2 regions of the Listeria sp. LM90SB2 genome follow, and region 1 is predicted to be linked to the other one. Evidence: predicted binding sites of a transcription regulator. Region 1 holds the regulator's gene; the other holds the start of a gene.
The links. Region 1 encodes Rex, which represses fermentation and respiration genes when NADH is low (regulators of the CRP and FNR family bind a similar motif). Its sites were predicted from a motif close to TTGTGAAATATTTCACAA; they were not measured.

Region 1 (3,835 bases):
CCAGCACCGAAGTGGAATTCGCCACTTAAAGCTGGGATATCACGAATAAGCGTTTTAAGTAGAGTTGATTTGCCGATTCCGTTTGGACCAACGAGCGCGAGACTATCTTGGCGTTTCATTTCGAACGTTAGGTTGGAAGCAATGCGCTTATCTTTTGCGTAACCAATGCTTAGCTGATCTACCATTAAAACATCTTTACCTGTTTGTTTTTCAAATTGGAAACCAAAATGCGCTGCTTTTTCATCACCTTGCGGGCGACCAAGCACATCCATTTTTTCTAATTGTTTTCTTCTACTCTGAGCTCGTTTTGTTGTCGATGCGCGGACAATATTTCTAGCAACAAAATCTTCTAGTTTGGCAATCTGTTTTTGTTGTTTATCGAACTCTTTCCACATTTGTTCTAGTTTCGCTTGTTTTTGATTAACGAATGAACTGTAATTTCCTTTGTAGTGATCAATTTTGGTTCGGCTGATTTCGTATACTTGATTCACGACTTTATCAAGGAAGTAGCGGTCATGGGATACGATGAGTAACGAACCATGATAATTTTGTAAATAGGTCTCGAGCCACGCTAGTGTTTCGATATCTAAATGGTTGGTGGGCTCATCAAGAACAAGAATATCTTGTTTAGCAAGCAGTAATTTGGCTAAAGCAAGCCGCGTTTTTTGGCCACCACTTAGAGAAGCGATTTCTACTTCATAATCTTCTGGATAAAAACGCAATCCATTTAAAACAGAACGGATTTCTGCTTCGTAAGTATAGCCGCCACTTTCTTTAAAAGTATGTTGTAACGTATCATAATCCGTCATCAGTGCTTGGTATTTTTCTGGATCATTATAGAGTTCCGGTTCACCGAGACGAAGCTCCATTTTGCGCAAATCAGCTTCCATTCTGCGCAGTGAATCGAATACACTAAGCATTTCATCCCAAATGGTTTTAGAAGATTCTAGCCCGGTATTTTGAGCCAAATAGCCAATTTCCACACTTTTTGGTTTGGAAATAGTTCCGCCATCATAACTCATTTTGCCGGCGATAATTTTAAGTAAAGTGGATTTTCCTGCACCATTTCGCCCAACTAGAGCGATTCGGTCACCTGTTTTAACTTCTAATTTAATATTATCTAAAATAACTTCTGCACCGAAGAATTTAGAAATTTGCTGAACTTGTAATAATATCATAATCTCTCTCCTCGAACGTTCTCCCTACTAGTTTATCTTAAAAGCTAAGTAATCGCAATGAGATAGCCAAGACAGCTTGAATAAAAAAGATTGTGAAAACACTCGCATTATTTGTGATTTTAGCGTAGAATATAAAAAGAGGACTGTACCGGATATTTTGCGGGACAAAACCTTACTTGAAAGATATGAGCAAAAAGTTTGTGCATTCCTTGTGAAATGTTTATAGTATATAAGCAAGCATGTGAAAGGAAGTACAGTTCACAATAGCTTCAACTTCAGAAAAAATTAAAAGAAGAAGGGACAGAAGGCATGATGGAGGAAACAACTAAAATTCCACAAGCGACAGCAAAACGCTTACCATTATATCATCGTTACTTGAAATACTTAGATGAGTCAGGTAAGGAACGAGTATCATCTGCGGAATTAAGTGAAGCGGTGAAAGTTGATTCAGCGACTATTCGACGTGATTTTTCGTACTTTGGCGCATTAGGTAAGAAAGGATACGGGTATAACGTTTCTTACATACTCGACTTTTTCAGCAAAACACTTAGCCAGGACAAACAGACAAATGTTGCACTAATCGGTGTAGGTAACCTAGGTACAGCATTATTACATTATAATTTCATGAAAAATAATAATATCAAAATCGTTGCTGCATTTGATGTAGATCCAGCGAAAGTAGGTAGTGTTCAACAAGATATTCCAATCTATCATTTGAATGATATGGAAGAAATTGTTCGTGAAAACGGTGTGGAAGTAGTTATTCTGACAGTTCCAGCTGACGAAGCACAAGTAACGGTAGATCGTTTAATTGAAGCAGATGTAAAAGGTATTCTAAACTTTACACCAGCTCGTATCAGTGTTCCGAAACAAGTTCGTGTGCACCATATCGATCTTACTACCGAATTACAAACGTTAATCTATTTCCTGGAAAATTATCCAGCGAAAACAGAATAAAAAAACCTGTAGAAGGTAAGCAACACTTACTTTCTACAGGTTTTTTTTACGTCTTTTAAGTCCAGTGATAATCAGACCGATGCCAATACCAAAATCCATTAATGTCATGATAATTAGTATACATGCAAGCACATCATAACCATAATCAGCCACACGAACAACAACAAAATATACAAATACAAGACCAAGTGCAAAATATAAAAAACTTTGCTTTATTAATGAATTTTTCATATTATCCCCCAATAATTCCAAGACTCAAAAGCAAAACAATCGTATTCATTAAAATATGGGCACCCATCGAAACAACAATCCGTTTTGTTTTCGTATAAAGGAAACAAAGAATTAGTCCGATGACAAAATAAGTAAGTAAGAAAGAAATATCTCCGTGAAGTAATCCAAAGAAAAGCGAACTAATAACTGCGGCCACATGAATATTCGTCACATTACTTAGCCCACCAAAAATCACTTTTCGAAAGACAAGTTCTTCCAAAATCGGTCCCAAAATAGAAATAAAGATCAAGAAAATAGGTGCAGCTTTAGTCAAATCAACAAGTAACTCCGTATTGGCAGAATTACTTAACTCCCCTGAAATCATCGTAATAATAACACTACAAATAATTTGTGCCACATATAAGCCAATGACTCCTCCGACAATCCACACAATACTTAGAAGCGGTTTTGTTTTTTCACCGATTTCGATTTTATTTTCTTTTGGTTTTCTGTAAAGCATCGGAATAATAATTGCAAGTGATAAAAGATTAGAGAATATCGACCAAATAACCATTCCATAAGATGCGGCGCTCTCTGCTGAAAGTGATGTTGTACTTAGTAAAATATGTTGAACAATCGGAATCCCAACAGATGCAGAAAATAGTAATAATAAATAAACTAAAACAATCGTAATATAACGCTTAGCCAAAAAATACGCATCCTTTCTATAAAAAACATTGGCTAAATTGCTTCAAATAAGCGGAAATAGCTCTTCTTATTGTACTCGTTATGAAGCTTTACCGCAAATAAGAATTCTTCTATTTTTTTAAACGTTTTTGCTTGCATTTTTTATTCAGTTTGGTATCATAATAACTGTATTAGCACTCTAATGTGTCGAGTGCTAAAATGAAAAAAGTAATTATATCAGAGGAGGTCATTTACATTGTTAAAACCATTAGGAGATCGTGTTGTAATTGAAGTACTTGAAGCAGAGGAAAAAACAGCGAGTGGGATTGTATTACCAGACTCTGCCAAAGAAAAACCGCAATCAGGGAAAATTGTTGCAGTCGGTTCAGGTCGTGTGCTAGATAACGGCACAAAAGAACCACTTGAAGTTGCAGAAGGTGACACGGTTATCTTCGCAAAATACTCTGGAACAGAAGTGACGTATGAAGGAACTGACTATCTGATTTTACGTGAAAGTGACATTTTAGCAATTACTAAATAATTAAAAAAAGAAATAATCGGAGGGAAATATAAAATGGCAAAAGATATTAAATTTAGTGAAGATGCTCGTCGTGCCATGTTACGTGGTGTCGACCAATTAGCAAACGCAGTAAAAGTAACACTTGGCCCAAAAGGTCGTAATGTTGTTTTAGAAAAAAAATTCGGTTCTCCGTTAATTACAAATGATGGGGTAACGATTGCAAAAGAAATCGAATTAGAAGACCCATTTGAAAATATGGGAGCAAAACTTGTATCTGAAGTTG
Region 2 (3,835 bases), 1.2 Mb from region 1:
CAAATCACCTAGAGTCGTATTGCTATTACCGATGATGCAGCTAGGAATGATTGCGTTATTTATCTTTATTAACTTTGTTATTGCTAGGAGCAAACAGTCCGTAGAGAACGAAAACCCTACTGATTCATTAAAAAGGGGACTCCTATTTAGACAGGTTTCTAGTAAAGCAATGTTAATTATGTGTACGATTATGGTAATTGATTTTCTCATCATGCAAGTAGTCACATTACTTGCACTTCCAGCTGAATGGATGATGATAACAATGATAATTTCTGTTGTTTTGATTCTGTTTGGAACCGTCCTTCTTGCTGTTAAAGTAGGGCAAGGCGGAAGCAGACTTAAATTTGCTGACCAACCTGATGGTGTCAATAAGCCAATTCGGGATGATGATTCTTTTTGGAAAGCAGGGGTTATTTATTTTAATCGAAATGATCCAGCTTTATTTGTAGAAAAACGCTTTGGGATTGGTTGGACGATTAACACAGCTCGCCCTGTTGCTTGGTTATCTTTTATCATTATTATCGCTGTTATCATTCTCATTAGCATCTTGTTTTAACTTGCTCTCAGACGGGTATTTACCATATGGTATACGGATAAATTAGCTTGTGTGAGATGCTTTTGTGAAGGAGTAGATAATCATGGCGATTAGATTAAAGCGACTGGAGGAATGGGAAGGATTCACTGGTATTGCGCTCGTTCGAGAAGGTCTTAAAACAGAAGCACTTCATACAGAAATAAAAACAGCCTTCAAAGAAATGCTTCAACTTGCGCGAGAACTAGATGATTTTTCCAAACAAAAAACGTTTTATGGTATTTCTGTCCATAATATAGAAGACGGAATTACTCATTATTCGGTAATTCCAGTGGAACAAAAATATCCTCATTTACAAGAACCGCTTGAGTGGATTGAAGTTCCGGCTCATACGTATTTTGTGGCTGAGCATATTCAGGATACAGACATAAGTGAAAGTTTTGAAGAGATTGCCAGAGCCATTCAAGAAAAAAATTACAAACCATATATTACAGCGAACAACCCCGTTTTTGACCCACTACCATTCAAATTGGAAGTGTATACGAAACAAGGAAGCGACGGAGCAAATATTGAAATAAGGATTCCTGTTGTAAAAGAATTGCATACGTAAGAAGAAGCCTGGGACTTTTGTTCTGGGCTTTTTTATACTAGCAAGCTGTTTTTGAGTGTGCTATAATAAAAACGCTATTTTGTGATTATTTTAACAAGAAGGAAGGGATTCATGTGGGATATTATAGCCCGCAGGAAGTAACAGAGATTACGATTGAAAAAGGGACCCAAAAAGCAAATTCAAGTACGTTAACGCTTGTGTTGTTAGGCTTTTTAGGTGGGGCCTTTATATCTCTTGGTTACTTATTATACATACGTGCAGTAGGAACAATGCCTCACGAATGGGGAAGCTTTGCAACGCTTATCGGCGCCAGTCTTTTTCCGGTTGGCCTCGTTTGTATTTTGCTAGGTGGAGGAGAATTAATTACCGGCAACATGATGGCTGTCGCGATTGCTTGGTACGACAAAAAGATTTCCTTCCAACAATTACTTAGAAACTGGGCGATTGTGTCTGTCATGAACTTAGTGGGCGCATTTTTTGTCGCTTACTTCTTCGGACATTTCGTTGGCTTAACAGAAGGCGATTTCTTACCAAAAACGCTAGCTACAGCTGGTGCAAAAATTAACGATCCTTTCTGGGTTGCTTTTGTTTCCGGAATTGGTTGTAACTGGTTTGTTGGGATTGCGGTTTGGCTTTGCTACGCGGCCAAAGATTTCGCAGGAAAAATCCTTGGTATTTGGTTCCCGGTTATGGCATTTGTTGCTATCGGATTTCAGCACGTTGTCGCCAACATGTTTATTATCCCAGCTGCGATTTTCGCTGGTTACTATTCATGGGCGGATTTCATTTGGAACATCATCCCAGTTTACTTAGGAAATGTAGTCGGTGGAGCAGTTTTTGTTAGCTTATTCTACTTCCTTGCTTATAAGAAAAACGCACCTAAAAAAGTAAAAGAAGAAATACACCAACCAATTGAAGAAAGTTAAGACCGAAAAAGCTAGTTACATTCGATGTAGCTAGCTTTTTTTGAAAAAAATTAAAGTTTTTTAGAGACTGTTCTCGTTCCCGCCATGTTGCGATAGAATGACTTTTTCCAAAAACCATTTTGCCACTTGAAAAAGAAAATCCTGATTAAATTTTTCGATTTGTGGAAAACACTATTATAAGCAACGAGAGCACGTGCAGAAAAATTTTTTGAGGAGTGGTATTTTTGAGTATTAAAGAAACAGCCTTACCAAAAGTTCAAACAAAATTATTTATTAATGGAAAATGGACGGATGGAGATAATAAAGAAACAAAAGATATTGTAAACCCAGCAAATGGAGAAGTTATTGCCAAAATCGCTCAAGCTGGACCAAACGAAACCAAAAAAGCCATTAAAGCTGCAAAAGAAGCATTTCCTGATTGGGCAAAAATGGAACTAGCTGATCGCGTCAAATTATTACACAAAATTGCCGATTTAATGGAAGAAAAAGCAGATACACTAGCAAAAATTATGACGCTTGAACAAGGTAAACCGCTAAAAGAATCAAAAGGAGAAGTCCTAACTGGCGCAGAAAACTTCCGATTCGCTGCAGAAGAAGCAAGAAGATTATATGGGGAAACTATCCCAGCGCCAAACAATCACGCGTTTATCGTCAAAAAACAACCAATTGGTGTAGTTGCGGCCATTACTCCGTGGAATTTCCCAGGTGGTATGGTGACACGAAAACTTGCTCCAGCGCTTGCAACCGGAAATACAATCGTATTAAAACCTTCCGGAGATACGCCGCTTTCGGCCCTAGCTATCTTTGAAATTTTTGAAGAAGCCGGCTTGCCAAAAGGTGTTGCCAATATCGTTATGGGTAGCTCCAAAGAAATCGGCGAAACATTAACTGACAGTGATGATGTTCGTAAACTAACTTTCACCGGCTCCACGAAAGTCGGTCAAACACTATTCAAACAATCAGCCGAAACACTGAAAAAAATCTCGCTCGAACTTGGTGGACATGCGCCATTTATCGTATTTGATGATGCAAACCTGGATGCTGCTGTAAATGATTTAGTTGCCGCAAAATTCCGCAATAACGGTCAAGTATGTGTATCGCCAAACCGAATTTTTGTTGCCAAAGAAATTAAAGAAAAATTCACTAAGGCGCTAGTTGCTAAAGTAAAACAACTAAAAGTAGGTAACGGTTTAGATGATGTGAATGTTGGTCCACTTATCCGTGAAGATGCGATTGACAAAATCGACAAACAACTTAAAAATGCCACAGATAAAGGTGCCAAAGTCCTAACTGGCGGCGGTCGTTTAACAGGTTCCGACTATGACAAAGGCAACTTCTACAAACCAACTGTCTTAGATAACGTTACCCGTGAAATGGACATTTTTTATGAGGAAACATTTGGTCCAGTAATCCCGCTTATCACATTTGAAACGGAAGACGAAGCAATCGAAATGGCGAATGACAGTGAATTCGGTCTTGCTTCTTACTTCTACACTAAAGATTTAGCACGCGTAGAAAAAGTGGGAGCAGCACTAGAATACGGAATGGTCGGAGCAAATGAAATTGCCATCTCTAATCCGGAAACTCCATTTGGCGGCGTTAAACATTCTGGTTTCGGTCGCGAAAATGGCCACTACGGAATGGAAGAATACATCCAAGTGAAATTCATTAACTTAAAATATCGTGACTAACACAAGCTATTAAGAAACTCCTTTGCTTCAAGCAAAGGGGTTTCTTTTTTATGCAGTTTCCTACCAGTAGGAAAAA

Region 2: a site for Rex is predicted at 1,222-1,239, ahead of GL301_RS04720 (formate/nitrite transporter family protein). Genes of this name have one in related genera too.

What each region holds. Positions count from the first base shown of each region.
Region 1 covers NZ_CP046449.1:2,154,434-2,158,268, reverse strand. The annotation lists gene GL301_RS10630 (ABC-F family ATP-binding cassette domain-containing protein) at 1-1,178, opposite strand, end outside; gene GL301_RS10625 (redox-sensing transcriptional repressor Rex) at 1,488-2,135, shown strand; partial or broken gene GL301_RS10620 (DUF4305 domain-containing protein) at 2,162-2,366, opposite strand; gene GL301_RS10615 (CPBP family intramembrane glutamic endopeptidase) at 2,368-3,054, opposite strand; gene groES (co-chaperone GroES) at 3,289-3,573, shown strand; gene groL (chaperonin GroEL) at 3,607-3,835, shown strand, end outside.
Region 2 covers NZ_CP046449.1:963,962-967,796, forward strand. The annotation lists gene GL301_RS04710 (DUF1648 domain-containing protein) at 1-556, shown strand, start outside; gene GL301_RS04715 (GyrI-like domain-containing protein) at 639-1,142, shown strand; gene GL301_RS04720 (formate/nitrite transporter family protein) at 1,256-2,068, shown strand; gene GL301_RS04725 (NAD-dependent succinate-semialdehyde dehydrogenase) at 2,293-3,759, shown strand.